DNA from 3 places in the Nocardiopsis oceanisediminis genome. Region 2 is predicted to be linked to each of the others. Evidence: predicted binding sites of a transcription regulator. Region 2 holds the regulator's gene; each other region holds the start of a gene.

Evidence for each region. The regulator LexA, encoded in region 2, represses DNA repair genes until DNA is damaged. The targets are predictions, from matches to a motif close to TCGAACANNTGTTCGA.
Region 1: recA (recombinase RecA) is a predicted target of LexA. The motif match lies at 1,991-2,006, and genes of this name have one in related genera.
Region 3: J0910_RS09795 (DUF6504 family protein) is a predicted target of LexA. The motif match lies at 2,020-2,035, and genes of this name have one in related genera.

Annotation. Positions count from the first base shown of each region.
Region 1 is NZ_JAFMZJ010000001.1:5,425,933-5,431,426, reverse strand. It holds gene J0910_RS23695 (DUF5957 family protein) at 264-488, shown strand; gene J0910_RS23690 (MFS transporter) at 628-1,761, shown strand; gene J0910_RS23685 (DUF3046 domain-containing protein) at 1,758-1,952, shown strand; gene recA (recombinase RecA) at 2,186-3,328, shown strand; gene J0910_RS23675 (regulatory protein RecX) at 3,321-3,875, shown strand; gene rny (ribonuclease Y) at 4,212-5,494, shown strand, end outside.
Region 2 is NZ_JAFMZJ010000001.1:2,310,401-2,315,894, reverse strand. It holds gene J0910_RS10375 (vitamin B12-dependent ribonucleotide reductase) at 1-1,250, opposite strand, end outside; gene nrdR (transcriptional regulator NrdR) at 1,351-1,830, opposite strand; gene J0910_RS10365 (LysM peptidoglycan-binding domain-containing protein) at 2,176-2,691, opposite strand; gene lexA (transcriptional repressor LexA) at 2,955-3,722, shown strand; gene J0910_RS10355 (alpha/beta hydrolase family protein) at 3,910-5,019, shown strand; gene J0910_RS10350 (hypothetical protein) at 5,103-5,494, opposite strand, start outside.
Region 3 is NZ_JAFMZJ010000001.1:2,176,282-2,181,775, forward strand. It holds gene J0910_RS09790 (serine/threonine-protein kinase) at 1-1,922, opposite strand, end outside; gene J0910_RS09795 (DUF6504 family protein) at 2,091-2,369, shown strand; gene J0910_RS09800 (LLM class F420-dependent oxidoreductase) at 2,413-3,432, opposite strand; gene J0910_RS09805 (hypothetical protein) at 3,502-3,801, opposite strand; cobalamin riboswitch at 3,945-4,073, shown strand; gene J0910_RS09810 (putative cobaltochelatase) at 4,129-5,494, shown strand, end outside.

The DNA of each region.
Region 1 (5,494 bases), 3.1 Mb from region 2:
CCCGAGGGCGGTCCACCGCACCGCGCGGGGCGCCCGTCCGCTCCCCGCCGGGCGGCGCCGCGCGGGTCCGGCGGGGCTCCGGCTCGGTATCCGGCCCGCGGCGCGTACCCCGGAGGATGCAGGGCGGGTTCGCCCGTGCGGCGGACGCGGGGCGCGCGGACCGCTCCCTAGTGTCGCGGTGGAAAGGCCCCGCACGCCAGGGAACCGCCCCTCCGGGGCCCCGGGGAGGTAAGGGGCGGCACGGGAACGGAAGGGGAGCGGAGATGAGGATCCTCGGCGCCGCCGCGGCCGGGCTGTTCGGCGGATGGCTGCTGGGCTTCCTGCTGTCCAGTGCGGTGCACATGGCGCTGCACTACACCGGCGGCGGGTCCGACGGGACCGGTGCGGCGGTCGCGGTGGGGCTGGTGCCCTACGCGACGGCGCTCATCGGGGCGGTGGCGGTCCCGGTCATCGCGGCGAAGCGGCCGGAGGAGGGCGACGACCGGTAGCGGCCTTGTCCGCCGCACGGGGGCGGCCTATCCTCGGACCATGTTCCGGCGATGTTGATCCCGCCCCGAGGCGCGGACGGCGCGCAGCCTCTACGGCTACGCGCTCCTCACCGACCTCGTCCTGCTCTACCCGCTGTACGTGCTGCTCTTCGCCGACAGCGGGCTCTCCACCGGGCAGATCTCCGCGCTGCTGATCCTGTGGTCGGTCGCGGTCTCGGCCCTCGAAGTGCCCACCGGCGTGCTCGCCGACATCCTTCCGCGCCGCGCGCTGCTCACCGCCGCCCCGCTGTTCTCCGCCGCCGCCTTCGCACTGTGGACACTGGTCCCGGCCTACCCCGCCTTCGCCGCCGGCTTCGTGCTCTGGGCGGTCGGCCTCGCACTGGTCTCCGGCACGCTGCAGGCGCTGGTCCACGACGAACTGGCGGCGGCCGGCGCGGCCGGGGCCTACGCCCGGCTGATCGGGCGCTCCCGGGCGCTGGGCACCGCCGCGACCGCGGTCTCCACCGCGCTGGCCGCCCCGGTGATGGCGGCCGGCGGCTACCTCGCGGTCGGCGCCGGCAGCGTGCTGGCGATGCTCGCGGCGGCCCTGGTGGCGCTCACCTTCCCCCGGGCGCGGCGGACCCCCGGCCCGGAGGGGGGCGGGGAGGGCGCCGCCCCGGCGGCCGGCCCCTGGCGGCGGCGGTACGCGGCGGTGCTCGGCGCCGCGCTGGGCGAGGCGCGCCGCTCGGCGGCGGTGCGCACCGGGCTGCTCGCGATGGCGGTGCTGATGGGCGCGACCGCGCTGGACGAGTTCCTGCCGCTGCTCGCCGCCTCGCTGGCCGCCGGCCCGGCGGCCGTCCCGCTGCTGCTGGTCCCGGCCGCGGTGCTGGCCGCCGCGGGGGAGTGGGCGGCCGGGCGGGGCGCCCGCCGGGCGGCGCCGGTGCTCGCCGCGGCCGCGGTCCTGCTGGCGGCGGGCGCCCTGATCGGGCACCCGGTGGGGATGGTGCTGGTCGGCGCGGCCTTCGGCGCGTTCGAGTGGGCCTCGGTGGCCGCCGAGACCCGGGTGCAGGACGCGGTGGCCGGCCCGGCGCGCGCCACCGTGCTGTCGCTCGGCGGGCTGGGCGCCGAGGCGGTGGCGGTCCTGGCCTGCGCCGGCTACGGGCTGGGCTCCCAGGCGGCCGGCCCGGGGGTGCTGTTCGCGCTGGCCGCCCCGGTGTTCCTGCTGATCGCCCCGGTGCTGCGGGTCCGCACCGGCCCCGGCCGCGCCCGGCGGGGCCGATACTGGAGGCGATGAGACTGACACTTTTCTGGGAGCGGATGTACGAGCAGTTCGGCGAGGCCTACGCGGAGAGCCTGGCCCAGGACTACGTGATCGACGGGCTGGGGTCGCGGACGGTCCGCCAGGCGCTCGCCGACGGGATCGCCGCCAAAGAGGTGTGGCGCCGCGTCTGCGAGACCTTCGACCTGCCGGAGGCGGTCCGGTAGCGGCCGGGGGCGCGCCGATCGTGCGGAGGTGCCGGTAATCGAACAGAAGTTCGGGTAGGCTTGTCGGTGACACCGGGGCCCGCGAGAGTGGTCGAAGACACGCGGCGCGCATACGTCCGACGCCGCGCCCCCGGCCGTCCACAGGTGGCGGAAGCCGTCGTGAAATGTCACGGCGAGGGCGTAGCGTCACTTCCGAGATGAAGAAGAAGACACCGACCCAACAGGGGTTCCCCGTGGCAGCTGCTGACAGAGACAAGGCTCTCGAGACCGCGCTCGCGCAGATCGAGCGCCAGTTCGGCAAGGGGTCCGTCATGCGCCTCGGCGATGACGACCGCCCGCCGATCCAGTCCATTCCGACCGGTGCCATCGCGTTGGACGTCGCCCTGGGCATCGGGGGCATCCCGCGGGGCCGCATCGTCGAGGTCTACGGCCCGGAGAGCAGCGGTAAGACCACCGTCGCGCTGCACGCGGTCGCCAACGCCCAGCGCGAGGGCGGCATCGCCGCCTTCATCGACGCCGAGCACGCCCTGGACCCCGAGTACGCCAAGAAGATCGGCGTGAACACCGACGACCTCCTGCTCTCCCAGCCGGACACCGGCGAGCAGGCGCTGGAGATCGCCGACATGCTGATCCGCTCCGGCGCGGTCTCCATCCTGGTGGTCGACTCGGTCGCGGCCCTGGTGCCGCGGGCCGAGATCGAGGGCGAGATGGGCGACAGCCACGTCGGCCTGCAGGCCCGCCTGATGTCCCAGGCGCTGCGCAAGATCGCCGGCGCGCTGCACCAGACCAACACCACCGCGATCTTCATCAACCAGCTCCGGGAGAAGGTCGGCGTGATGTTCGGCTCCCCGGAGACCACCACCGGTGGCCGGGCGCTGAAGTTCTACTCCTCGGTCCGGCTGGACGTCCGCCGGATCGAGACGCTCAAGGACGGCACCGACGCGGTCGGCAACCGGACCCGGGTCAAGGTCGTGAAGAACAAGACCGCCCCGCCGTTCAAGCAGGCCGAGTTCGACATCCTGTACGGCGTCGGCATCTCCCGCGAGGGCGGCCTGATCGACCTCGGCGTGGAGAACGGCATCGTGCGCAAGTCCGGCGCCTGGTACACCTACGAGGGCACCCAGCTGGGCCAGGGCAAGGAGAACGCCCGCAACTTCCTGCGGGACAACTCCGACATGGCGCTGGAGATCGAGAAGAAGATCAAGGAGAAGCTCGGCGTCCCGATGAAGGGGGACGACTCCGCCTCGCCGGCCGCCGACGCCGCGGCCAAGGAGCCGGTCAAGGAACCGGAGAAGGAGAAGGAGCCCGCCGCCGCGGTCCCGGCCGCCGCCAAGCGCGGAGCCAAGGCCAAGACCGCCGCCGCGACGGATGCCTGAGCCGCACTCCGAGTCCGGCTCCCCCGCCGAGGGGGAGCACCACGAGCACGCCCCCGAGGCCCGGGCGCGCATCGTCTGCCTGCGGATGCTGGCCACCGCACCGCGGACCCGCGCGCAGCTGGCCGAGGCGCTGCAGCGGCGCGGCATCGACGACCGCGTCGCGGAGACCGTGCTGGGCCGCTTCGGTGAAGTGGGGCTGATCGACGACGAGGCCTTCGCCGCCGCCTGGGTGGAGTCCCGGCACACCGGTCGGGGACTGGGCCGCCGCGCCCTCGCCGCCGAGCTGCGCCGGCGCGGGGTCGCCGCGGAGACGGTCCAGGCCGCCGTGGACGACCTCAGCGCCGACCGGGAGGAGCAGACCGCCCGCGAACTGGTCCGCCGCAAGCTCGCCGCCACCCGGGGCAAGGACGACGCGGTCCGGGTGCGCCGGGTGATGGGCATGCTGGCCCGCCGGGGCTTCCCGGGCGGGACGGCCTACCGGCTGGTCCGCGAGGAACTGGAGGCGGAGGGCTCCGACCTGGAGCTGCCCGACCCGGACCTGGGCTGACCGCCGGGCACCGGCCCGATCGTGATCGTTCAGTGATCAACTATCTCGCCGCCGGGCGTTCTCCCAGGTCGAAGCCTGCCCTGCGGTCCGCCGTTCCGGGCGCCGCCACAGTGCGTCACCGGCCCTCACTTGCCCGTCATGTGACGGGAGCCCTAACCTCGCCGCACAGGCGTATTAACTCCGCGCGCCTCGGGTAGCCCTATCCACAGCGGGCCACCCGCACACCGGGAACGGCGGAGAGCACGCCGGGGCGCCCGGTCCCGGGCGGCCGCGGTCCGGAGGCGCCGCGCGCCGCGCGGTCCGCCCCCGGCGGCGGAGACGGGTTGGGGGAAGGGCATGGGCGCTGCGACCGGCCCGCTGGCCGCCGGAGCGGTCGCGCTCGCCGTCCTCGCCGCGATCACCCTGCTCCTGCTGGTCCGCGTCCTGCTCGCGGCCCGGGAGCGGCGCGCCGGGGAGATCCGCCGCGAGCTCGCCGAGGCCAGGGAGCAGGTCGAGCGGATCCGCGCCGAGGCCGAGGCGGAGGCCGAGCGGCGCACCGGGGAGCTGGACGCCCGGCTGGCGGCGCGGCGCGCCGCCGCCGAGGAGGAGTGGGCCGCCGACCGGGCGCGGATCGAGGAGCGCCGCGCGGAGGTGGAGCGGCGCGAGGCCCGGCTGGACGAGCGGGAGCACCGGCTCGACGGGGAACTGCGCCGGGTCACCGACGCCGGACGGCGGCTGGACGAGCGAGAGGAGCGGCTGGCCGGGCTCGAACGGGACCTGGCCGACCGGGAGCAGGAACGGGTCAGCGCGCTGGAGGCCGCCGCGTCGCTCACCGCGGCGGAGGCCCGGGCCGAGCTGGTCGCCGCGGCGGAGGCCCAGGCCAAGCGGGACGCGGTGCTGACCGTCCGGGAGATCGAGGCGGAGGCGCGCCGGAACGGCGAGAAGCGGGCCCGCAAGATCATCTCGCTGGCGGTGCAGCGCCTGGCCACCGAGCAGACCAGTGAGTCCGTGGTCTCGGTGTTCCACCTGCCCTCCGACGACATGAAGGGCCGGATCATCGGCCGGGAGGGGCGCAACATCCGCGCCTTCGAGTCGGTCACCGGGGTCAACCTCATCATCGACGACACCCCCGGGGCGGTCCTGCTCTCCTGCTTCGACCCGGTGCGCCGGGAGGCCGCCCGGATCACCCTGGAGCGGCTGGTCCAGGACGGCAGGATCCACCCGCAGCGCATCGAGGACGTGCACGAGGCCAGCAGGGCCGAGGTGGACCGGCTGTGCGTGCGGGCCGGGGAGGACGCCCTGGTGGAGACCGGCGTCGCCGACGTGCACCCGGAACTGGTCACCCTCCTGGGCCAGCTGCGCTACCGCACCTCCTACGGCCAGAACGTGCTGGAGCACCTGGTGGAGTCGGCGCACCTGGCCGGGATGATGGCCGCCGAGCTGGGCATGGACCCGGCCGCGGTGAAGCGCGGCGCGCTGCTGCACGACATCGGCAAGGCGCTCACCCACGAGGTGGAGGGCAGCCACGCGGTGATCGGCGCGGAGATCGCCCGCCGCTACGGCGAGTCCGACGACGTGGTGCACGCGATCGAGGCGCACCACAACGAGGTGGAGGTGCGCACCGTCGAGGCGGTGCTCAC
Region 2 (5,494 bases):
GTGGGGAAGTCGGCGAAGGTGATGGAGATGTCCATCGCCGTGATGACCAGCTCGGTGAGCGCGGCGAAGTTCGCGATGTCGAACGAGCCGTCCTCGCCGAGGAACTTCAGCAGGTTGATCGAGGCCAGGTTGCACGAGGAGTTGTCCAGGTGGACGTACTCCGAGCAGGGGTTGCTGGCGGTGATCCGGCCGCTCTCCGGCGCGGTGTGCCAGTCGTTGATGGTGTCGTCGTACTGCACGCCCGGGTCGGCGCACTCCCACGCCGCCTTGGCCATGGAGCGGAAGAGCCGCTGGGCGTCCACCTCGTCCACCGCGTCGCCGGTGGTCCGGGAGACCAGGCCGAAGCCGGAGCCGCTCTCCACCGCGCGCATGAACGAGTCGGAGACCCGCACCGAGTTGTTGGCGTTCTGGTACTGGACGCTGAACATGTCCGCGCCGCCCAGGTCGACGTCGAAGCCGGCGTCGCGCAGCGCGCGGATCTTGTGCTCCTCGCGCGCCTTGGTCTCGATGAACTCCTCGATGTCGGGGTGGTCCACGTCGAGCACGACCATCTTGGCCGCCCGGCGGGTGGCGCCGCCCGACTTGATGGTGCCGGCCGAGGCGTCGGCGCCGCGCATGAACGAGACCGGGCCCGAGGCGGTGCCGCCGGAGGAGAGCAGCTCCTTGCTGGAGCGGATCCGGGAGAGGTTGACCCCGGCGCCGGAGCCGCCCTTGAAGATGATCCCCTCCTCCTTGTACCAGTCGAGGATCGACTCCATGGTGTCGTCCACCGACAGGATGAAGCAGGCGGAGACCTGCTGGCTGGAGGCGGTGCCGACGTTGAACCAGACCGGCGAGTTGAAGCTGAACAGCTGGTGCACCAGCGCGTGCTTCAGCTCGTGGTCGAAGACCTCGGCGTCGGCGTCGGTCGCGAAGTAGCCGTTCTCCCGGCCGGTGCGGGTGTACATCCCGGCGACCCGGTCGACGAGCTGCTTGAGGCTCCATTCCCGCTGCGGGGTGCCCACCGCGCCGCGGAAGTACTTGCTGGCGACGATCTGGGTGGCGTTCATCGACCAGGCGGCGGGGAACTCCACGCCCTTCTGCTCGAAGTTGACCGACCCGTCCCGCCAGTTGGTCATGACGATGTCGCGGCGCTCCCACTCGACCTCGTCGTAAGGGTGCACGCCGGGCGTGGTGAAGATGCGCTCGATCTTCAGCCCCTTGCGGCGGCCGCCGCCCTTGCGCGCCGTCGCGCCCGTCGTCTCCGTCATGCCGGCTCCCCCTGAAATCTCGTCCGGGCTCCCCCCGGAGCCACCGTCGGCCCGCATCCCGGCGGGCCCTCCTGCTCTCCCCGCGCGGCCCCGGGGACCGCTACGCGCCGTCCTCGTCCCCGACGCCGGCGGACTGCCGCTCGGCCCGCAGCCGGGAGATCTCCTCCTCGAAGTCGGCGAGCGACTCGAAGCCCCGGTAGACCGATGCGAACTGCATGTAGGCCACCTCGTCCAGCTCCTGCAGCGGACCGAGGATGGCCAGACCGATCTCGTGCGCGGGCACCTCGGCCAGGCCGCGGCAGCGGATCTCCTCCTCCACCCGCTGGCCCAGCACGGCCAGCGCGTCCTCGGTGACCGGGCGGCCCTGGCAGGCGCGGCGGACGCCGGCGACGATCTTGGCCCGGGAGAAGGGCTCGGTGACGCCCGAGCGCTTCTGCACCATCAGCAGGACCGTCTCCTGCGTGGTGAACCGCCGCCCGCACTCCGGGCAGGAGCGGCGCCGGCGGATCGCCGCGCCGTCGTCGGTGGACCGGCTGTCGATCACCCGGCTGTCCGGATGACGGCAGAACGGACAGTGCATGCCGAAACGCCTCCCTGCGCCCCGCGGCCCTTCCGCGCCGGCTCCCGCCGCGACGTGCGCGGCGGAGTCCGCTCACTGTTTCGCCCGGGCCGCCGGCGTCGTCCGCGCACCGGACGGCCCCATGAAGATCTGCACCCACTAAAGCACAACTTATGGGTCACTCATACCAAGGCGAGCACAAGATCTTGTGGTCAACCTATGAGGCCGCAGGTCAGGACCGCAAGCCCCCGCGCGGCGTCCGGGCGGCTTCGCAGGTCAGCCCGGACGGGAGCGCCCGCGCCCCGGCGTGTCGCACCGGGGCGCGGGCCGCCGCCGTGACGATGGACACCCGCGCGCGGAGTGGGGTCAGCCCCCGGGGATCCGCAGCCTCTGACCGGGTTCCAGCTCGGTTCCGGGCAGGCCGTTGAGCTCGACGATCTCGTGCACGGTGCGCCGCGCGTCATCGCCGGGGCGCACCCGCTCGGCGATCTCCCAAAGCGTATCGCCGTCCCGGACGACCACCGTCGGGGGAGCCGCCCCGAAGAAGGCGCCGGCCGCCGCCCCGGCCCCCGAGGCGCCCGCGGCCGCGGAGGTCATGAACAGCAGCGACAGCACACCGGTGGCCACCGCGCACAGCAGGGAGACCAGGACCACGCGGCCGCGCGCGGTGAGCCGGACCCGGACGCCGTCCGCCCCGCCGGGGACGGCCAGCAGCTCGGGCAGCCCGGCCAGGGCGGGCGGACCCGCCGGGGAGCGGTGCCACTCGGGGATCTCGACCGCCCAGTCGTACAGGGCGGGGCCGGGGGAGGCGGGCCTCCGGGGACGGGGGATCTGCGGAACGGCACCGGGCGCCCCCGGCGGGACGGGCGCGGTTTCGGACATGGACGCCCCCTTCGAACACCAGTCTGATCGAACTGATGTTCGACTAATACCGTATCCGGGCGATTTTTTCATCACCATCTCGAACGTTTGTTTGATATCGCTATGTGCAGGCAGTAACGTTGGACGTGCTTTACCTCGACACCGGCGCGGCCCGCGAGCGGGGCGGTCACGGTCGGTGCCGCCGCACCATCGGTCGAGGGTTTCGACGCTCCCGACAGCCCATACGCGCGACGACCGCGAGATCACCGCCGAGGAGGCCGGCCGTGCCGGAGGAGAACCACGGAACGCAGGAACCTCACGCGGGCGGGCCCGGCTCCACCGACCCGCGCCCCGCCTCCCCGGCGCCGGAGGGCGCGCGTGCGGGGGCGGCGACGCAGAGCGGCGCACCGAAACTCACGGCTCGCCAGCAGAGCGTACTGAACTGCATCCACCGCTACGTACGGCAGCGCGGTTACCCGCCGTCCATCCGGGAGATCGGGGACGCCGTGGGCCTGTCGAGCCCGTCCAGTGTCGCGCACCAACTGAAGGTCTTGCAACGCAAGGGCTATCTTCACCGCGATCAGAATCGCCCACGAGCGGTGGAAATTCGCATTCCGGGCCAGGCCACGGTGCGCTCCTGGGACGAGCTGGAGGGCGAGCCGCAGGCCCCGGAGGGGCGCGCCGCGCACGTCCCGGTGGTGGGCCGGATCGCGGCCGGCGGCCCGATCCTGGCCGAGGAGTCCATCGAGGACGTCCTGACCCTGCCCAAGCAGATCGTCGGCGAGGGCCGGCTGTTCATGCTCACCGTGGTCGGCGACTCCATGACCGACGCCGCCATCACCGACGGCGACCTGGTCGTCGTCCGCCAGCAGCCGGACGCCAACAACGGCGACATCGTGGCCGCCCTGCTCGGCGACGAGGCCACCGTGAAGGTGTTCAAGCGCGACGGCGACCACGTCCTGCTGCTGCCCCGCAACGACGCCTACGAGCCGATCGACGGCGACGAGGCCACCATCCTCGGCAAGGTCGTCGCGGTGATGCGCCGCATGTAGCGGCCGCGGTAACGACTTCGCCTCGCTTCGGAACGCCCCCGTGACCTTCCGCCTCCGGCCGCGGGATCGTTCCCCTTCCGTCACCCCGCGGTGACCTCCGGGGCGGCCCCGCGCGATGCGCGCCGGACGGCGGGGCCGCCGGGCCTCCGCCGTACGCCGCTCCCCCGGAGCCCCGTACGGTAGGGGCATGCCTTGGCCGCCGCTCCTCCCCTCCCGACCGCGCCCGCCGCACCGGGGCGCCCGCCGGACCCCGCCGCGCATCGCGGCCGCCGCCGCGGCCGCGCTGCTGGCCGCGGGCTGCGTCCCCGGCGGGACCGGCGCGGAGCAGGCCGCCCCGCCCGGCGTCGCACCGGTCGAGCGGGACGTCCGCTTCGGCAGCGGCCCGGACACCCTGTTCGGCACCTTCGCACTGCCGCCCGGGGCCGACGGGGGGAAGGTGCCGGCCGCGCTGATCGTCTCCGGCAGCGGCCCCACCGACCGCGACGGCAACAACCCCGGCCGGCCGGGCGCGGAGACCAACCTCAACTTCGCCCGGGTGCTCGCCGACGCCGGGGTCGCCTCGCTCCGCTACGACAAGCTGGGCAGCGGCGAGACCGGGACGGGCTCCCGCGACGCCGACGAGCCGGTCGACTACGACGTCTTCGAGCGGGAGATGGTGAACGCCTACGCCGAGCTGGCCTCCCAGCCCGAGGTGGACCCCTCGCGCCTGCTGGTGCTGGGCCACAGCGAGGGCGCGCTGTTCGCGCTGCGCGCGCCGGAGGCCGTCCACGGGCACCCGCCGGCCGCGCTCGTGCTGGCCGCCCCGCCCGGCACCCGGTACCTGGACCTGATCGACCGCCAGCTGACCGAGCAGATGCGCAGCGCGGAGGCCTCCGGCGCCTCCGAGGCGGACGTCACCGCCCTCCTCTCCGACGTGCGCACCTCCATCGCGCGGCTGCGCGCGGGCGACCCCCTGCCCGAGGACCTCTCCCCCGAGCTGGAGTCGCTGTTCGGCCCGCAGAACGAGCCGTTCCTCCGCGAGATCGACGCGCTCGACCCGCTCGACCTGGCCCGGGGCCTCCCCGGCGGAACCCCCGCACTGGTGCTGTGGGGCACCGAGGACACCCAGGTCACCGAGGCCGAGGTGGACCGGCTCACCGGCGGGCTGCCCGACGCGACCCGGGTCGACCTGGAGGGCGCCGACCACGTCTTCCGGATGTACGACCCCGCCCCGGGCGCGGTCGCCGCCGACGCCGGCCGCCGCTTCTCCCCCGACGCGGCCCCGGCCCTGGAGGACTTCCTCGACGGCGCGCTGTGACCGGGCGGCGGCCGGGGGCCGGCGGCGGAGCCCCGGAGCGGCACGCTCCGTCACGCCGCGGGTGACCCCGGGCGCCCCGGGGGTCAGCCCCTGCTCTCCTCGATGCCGGTGATCGCCTCGGCGGCCAGGCGCTTGGCGCCGTCCACCATGTCGGCGTCGGGGATCGGCTCGGTGCGCCCGTAGTCGGCGGCGGAGGAGTAGCAGGTCTCGACGTAGAGGTTGGCGGTGCGCACGCCGACGCAGCCCCAGCCGAGCGGGGCGACCTCGGCGTCGTACCAGGAGTAGGCCTCGTCGCCGAGCCCGGAGAGCGCGGTGCGCTCGTGCCGCTGCGAGGCGCCGTTCAGCAGCTCCGCGGCGGCCTCCTCGCCGGCGGAGCCGCCCTGGGTTCCGGTGCGCACCATGACCACGCGCACCGCGGAGGGCGTGTGCGCGGAGTCCTCGCCGCTCGCCCAGCGGCACTCCGTGCCCTCGCGGC
Region 3 (5,494 bases), 130 kb from region 2:
GGGTCGGGCAGGTCGCGGTCGCAGGTGACCTGGAGCCGGTTGACGGCCTCCTTCCCGGTGTCGAAGCCGGGCACCTCGGAGGTCTTGAACAGCGTCCCCGACCCGTCGGTCCCGTCGTTGCGCCGGATGAGCAGCTCGCCGCCGTCCTTGCGGACCAGGACCTCGTACTGGCGGTAGTCGTCCTCGTAGTCGTCCTCCGCGGCGTCGTAGCCGAAGCAGAACATGCCGGCCTGTGCGTAGTCCGGTCCGCTCTGCCAGCTCAGGCCGACGCTCATGCCCAGGTGGACCGGGCGCTCCCCGCTGTAGGGGGCCCAGGCCTGCATGGACGGCTCGTCCTCGGTGGCGCGGACGGCGAACTGCTTGTCGATGTGGCCGAAGTCGCTGTCCTCCTCGAACTCCGGGCTGTACTCGTCGGTCCACGTCGTGGCGCCGCTGTCGAAGTCCTCCTGGTAGATCACGTCGGCCTCGGAGGGGAACTCCGGGTCGGCGGTCAGGTAGAGCGCGGTCGCTCCGGCCAGCACCAGGACCAGGCCCGCGGCGCCGCCGATGAGCAGCGTGCGCCGGCCCGGCCGCTTCTTCCCGCCGGGGGCGCCCGGCGGGACCGGGCCGGGAGGCGCGCCGGGGCCGTCCGGCCCCCCCGGCCCGCCGGGGCCGGCGCCGAACTGCGCGGGCTGCCCGTACGGGGGCGAGGGGCGGCCCGGGGCGAAGCCCGGCTGCGGACCGGACGGGGGGAGGCCGGGGCCGTGGCCGGGCTGCGGGCCGCCCATCGGGCCGTACGGTCCGGGCTGCTGCGCGGGGACGCCGTAGCCGCCCGGCTGCGGGCCGGACGGCACCTGGCCCTGCGGCGGGGCGTAGGGGCGGGTGGGCGGGGCGCCCGGCGACTCCTGCGGCGGGACCGCCGCGGCGGGCTCGGCCCCCATGGCGGCGGTCGGCACCGAGCCCAGGTCGGTGGTGGCCCCCGGGGTGCCGGCGGCCGGAGTGCCGCCCTCGCCGGGCGGGGGCGGCAGCGCCGCCGCGGTCCCCACCGGCCGCGGGGTGGACGGCGGCGTCCAGGAGCGGACCACGGTCCGGTCCACCACCGAGTCGCTCGGGTTCTCCTGCCCGACCAGCCGGTTGAGCAGCTGCTGGGCGGTGGGCCGGCCGGCCGGGTCCTTGTCCAGCGCCCGCTCGACCAGCTCCTTGAGCGAGGGGTCCAGCCCCTCCAGGTTCGGCGCCATCGAGGCGATCTGGTGCAGCACCGCCGGGACCGAGGGCCCGTCGAACGGGGTCCGGCCGGTGCCGGCGAAGGCGACCAGGCAGCCCCAGGAGAAGATGTCGGAGGCCGGGGTGATGTCCTTGCCCTCGATCAGCTCCGGGGCGAGGTAGGCCGGGGTGCCCATGAGCTGGCTGGAGCGGGTCACCGCGCCGTCGTCCTCCATGGCCCGCGCGATGCCGAAGTCGATCACCTTGGGGCCGACCGTGGAGAGCAGCACGTTGGCGGGCTTGAGGTCGCGGTGGATGACGCCGGCGCCGTGGATCGCGGTGAGCGCCGCGGCGACCCCCATGGCCAGGCCGTCCAGGGTGCCGCCGGCCATCGGTCCGTCGGCGTCGATGGCCTCGGCCAGGTTGGGGCCGGAGACGTATTCGGAGACGATGAAGAGCGGCTCGCCCTCCAGGCGGGCGTCGAGCACTCCGGCGGTGGAGAACCGGGCGACACTGCGGGCGGAGGAGACCTCCCGGGCGAAGCGGCGCCGGAAGGCCTCGTCGTCGGCGAGGTCGGGGTGGATCAGCTTCACCGCGACCTTCTGCCCCGAGGGGTTCTGCGCGAGGTAGACCGTGCCCATGCCGCCCCGGCCCAGCCGGCCGATGATCCGGTAGTCGCCGAGCTCGCGGGGGTCGCCGGTGCGGAGGGGTCTGGCGCTGTCGTGCCCGTTTGACGTCACAGTGTCGAAGTCCTTCGTGGATCGCGCGATTCGCCGTCACAGAGTACCGATGAGGCGCCCGGCCCGGCATCCGGGATCGGCCACGGTCCGCTACCATGGGAACACGTGTTCGAACGCCTGCCCTTCCCCGCAGGCCTGCCCGTCGTCGTGTACAGGTACGTGAGGAGGATGGCGGTGTCCGCTGTGTACGGTGTCCGGATCGATGTCGTCGAGGAGGGCGGCAGACCGGTGCGCTTCACCTGGAACGGGCGGGTCTACGCGGTGCGCCGGGTGATCGACCACTGGGTGACGCTCCGGGCCGACCACGCCGCGGCCGCGGGCGGCCGCGGCGTCCCGCAGCGCCGCCACTGGCGGGTCGAGGCGGGATCGGACCGCGCCCCCGGGGTCTTCGAGCTCCGCTACGAGTCCCTGGGCGACGAGTGGACCCTGGCCCGGGTGGTGGAGTGAGGGTGCGGGCACCGGGCGGGCGCGCGGCGGGGCCCCGCCGCGCTCAGCCGAGCACCATGTCCCGCAGGGCGCGCAGGGTGGGCTCGTCGCGCACCCCCGCCACCAGCAGCGTGCCGACCGGGGAGGCGCGCCAGGCGGCCAGCCGCTCGGCGATCCGGGGGAGCGGGCCGGCCAGGGTGAGGCCGTCGGCGAGCTCGTCCGGCACCGCCTCGACCGCCTCGGCCCGGCGCCCGGCGAGGAAGAGCTCCTGGACCTTGTGCGCCTCCTCCTCGAACCCCATCCGGACGAACACGTCGAGGTGGAAGTTGCTGCTCCGGGCCCCCATGCCGCCGATGTAGAAGGCGATCGGGGCCTTGGCGGCGCGCAGCGCGGCGGCGGTGTCCCGGGCGTGCAGCACGCTCACCGTGCAGGCGATGTCGAACCCCTCGGGGGCGCCGGCCAGCGCGTCGGCGTACAGCCCCGGGCTGATCCCGGGGTGGTAGAACATCGGCACCCAGCCGTCGGCGGCCTCCGCGGCCAGCGCCACGTTCCGCGGCCCCTCCGCGCCCAGGTAGACCGGGATGTCCGGGCGGAGCGGCCGGGTGATCGACTTCAGCGGCCGGCCCAGCCCGGAGCCGCCGGGCAGCGGCAGCGGGTAGTGCGGGCCGGCGCTGGCCACGGGGGCCTCCCTGCGCCACACCTGCCGCATGATGTCCAGGTACTCCCGGGTGCGCTGCAGCGGGCGCGGGAACGGGCGGCCGTACCACCCCTCCACCACCTGCGGCCCGGACACCCCGATGCCCAGCCGCAGCCGCCCGCCGGACAGGTGGTCCAGGGTGAGCGCGTGCATGGCGGTGGCCACCGGGGTGCGCGCCGAGATCTGCGCGATGGCGGTGCCCAGCCCGATCCGCTCGGTCCGGGCCCCGTACCAGGTCAGCGGGGTGAAGGCGTCGGAGCCGTAGGCCTCTGCGGTCCACACCGAGTCGTAGCCGAGCGCTTCCGCCGCGCGGACCGCCTCGGTCGCGTCGTCGGCTCCGGCGCCCCAGTAGCCCAGGGCCAGGCCGATCCGCATGTCCGTCGCCATGGCGGCTCCCCTCGGTGTGCGGGCCTGCCGCGCATGGTAGAACGCGTTTCAGTCCGGCGGAAGGGCCGGTCAGTCTCCGCCGCCGCCACCCCCGTCGCCTCCGCCGCCCCCGCTGCCCCCGTCGCCTCCGCCTCCGTCGCCGCCGAACAGGCCGCCCCACCCGCCGCCGTCGCCGCCGGACGCACCGCCGCGGTCCGACCGGTCGTCGCCGGCGGTGTAGGCGCCGCCTCCTCCGTCGCCGCCGTACCGGGTGCGCCGCGGCCGCCCGGTCGGCCGCCGCGATGACCGCGCGTCCATCAAGACGCCGACGATCACCAGAACGATCATCACCACCGCCAGCGCGATGAAGAGTACGGGGAAGAGGCTCATGGGGGGTCTTTCCTGATCGGGGGAGCTCGCAGGGATGAATGTACGCCCGGGGGTGCGCGGCCCACGAGGCCCCTCCCCGGTGACCGGCGGCCGGAATCGGCCGGTCCGCGCCGGTATGAGAATCTGGGGGGCGGTGCGGACGGCAGGAACCCGGTGCGAGACCGGGGCGGACCCGCCACTGTGACCGGGGAGCGAGCCCGCGACACCCGCCACTGCCGCGGAGAGCGGCGGGAAGGCGGCGGGGGAGCACGGATCCGGGAGCCAGGACACTGCGCGGCACCGAGACCGAACCCATGGGCGTGGACTCCCAAGGAAGGACTGACCTGCGTGGGCGCTAACGCTCGCTATCCCTTCACCGCGGTCGTCGGCATGGACGACCTCAAACTCGCTCTCCTCGTCAACGCCGTCTCGCCGGCCGTCGGCGGGGTGCTGGTGCGGGGCGAGAAGGGCACCGCGAAATCGACCGTCGTGCGGGCCCTGGCCGCACTCCTGCCCGAGCTGGACGCGGTGGCCGGCTGCCGCTTCGGCTGCGACCCCGCCGCCCCGGACCCCGAGTGCCCGGACGGCCCGCACCCCGCCGGCGCCGTCCCCGAGCGCCGCCCGGCCCGGCTGGTGGAGCTCCCGGTCGGAGCCAGCGAGGACCGCCTGGTCGGTTCGCTGGACATCGAGCGCGCGCTCACCGAGGGCGTCAAGGCCTTCGAGCCCGGCCTGCTCGCCGCGGCGCACCGCGGAGTGCTCTACGTCGACGAGGTCAACCTGCTCCACGACCACCTGGTCGACCTGATGCTGGACGCCGCGGCGATGGGCACCTCGCACGTCGAGCGGGAGGGCGTCTCGGTCCGGCACGCCGCCCGGTTCCTCCTGGTCGGCACCATGAACCCGGAGGAGGGCGAGCTCCGCCCGCAGCTGCTGGACCGGTTCGGGCTCACCGTGGAGGTCGCCGCGACCCGCGACCCCGAGCAGCGGGCCGAGGTGGTCCGCCGCCGGCTGGAGTTCGAGACCGACCCCGAGGCGTTCGCGGTCCGCCACGCCACCGGTGAGCGGGAGCTGGCCGGGCACATCCTGGCGGCCCGCAAGCGGCTGCCCGGTGTGGTCCTCACCGACGCGGCGCTGCGCCAGGTCACCGCGGTCTGCGCCGCCTTCGAGGTGGACGGGCTGCGCGCCGACATCGTCACCGCGCGCACCGCGATGGCGCTGGCCGCCTGGCGGGACCGGACCGAGGTCACCGCCGAGGACGTCCGCGACGCGGCCCGGCTCGCCCTGCCGCACCGGCGCCGCCGCGACCCCTTCGACGCCCCCGACCTCGACGAGGACCGCCTCTCCGAGGCCCTCTCCCAGGCGGGCGGGGAGGACCCGGAAGGCCCTGAGGACGACCCGGACGGCCCGGGGAGCCCCGGCGGCGGTGATGGAGGCGGCGGCGACGGCGGCGCGCCGGACGGGGGAGCCGGCGCCCCCGACAGCGGTCCCGGCGCCGGGGCGGACGACCCGGCCCCGGGCCCCGCGCCCTCCGCCGGGGAGGGCGGCCCCGGCGAAGGGGCCGACGGCCGCCCCGCCGGCGGCGCCGGGGGAGAGCGGACCTCGGAGGCGGGGGAGACCTTCCGTCCCCGCCTGTTCAGCGTCAAGGGGATCGGCGCGGGCGCGCCCGGCCGGAGGTCTCGCGCGCAGACCCCGTTCGGCCGCACCTCGGGGGCGC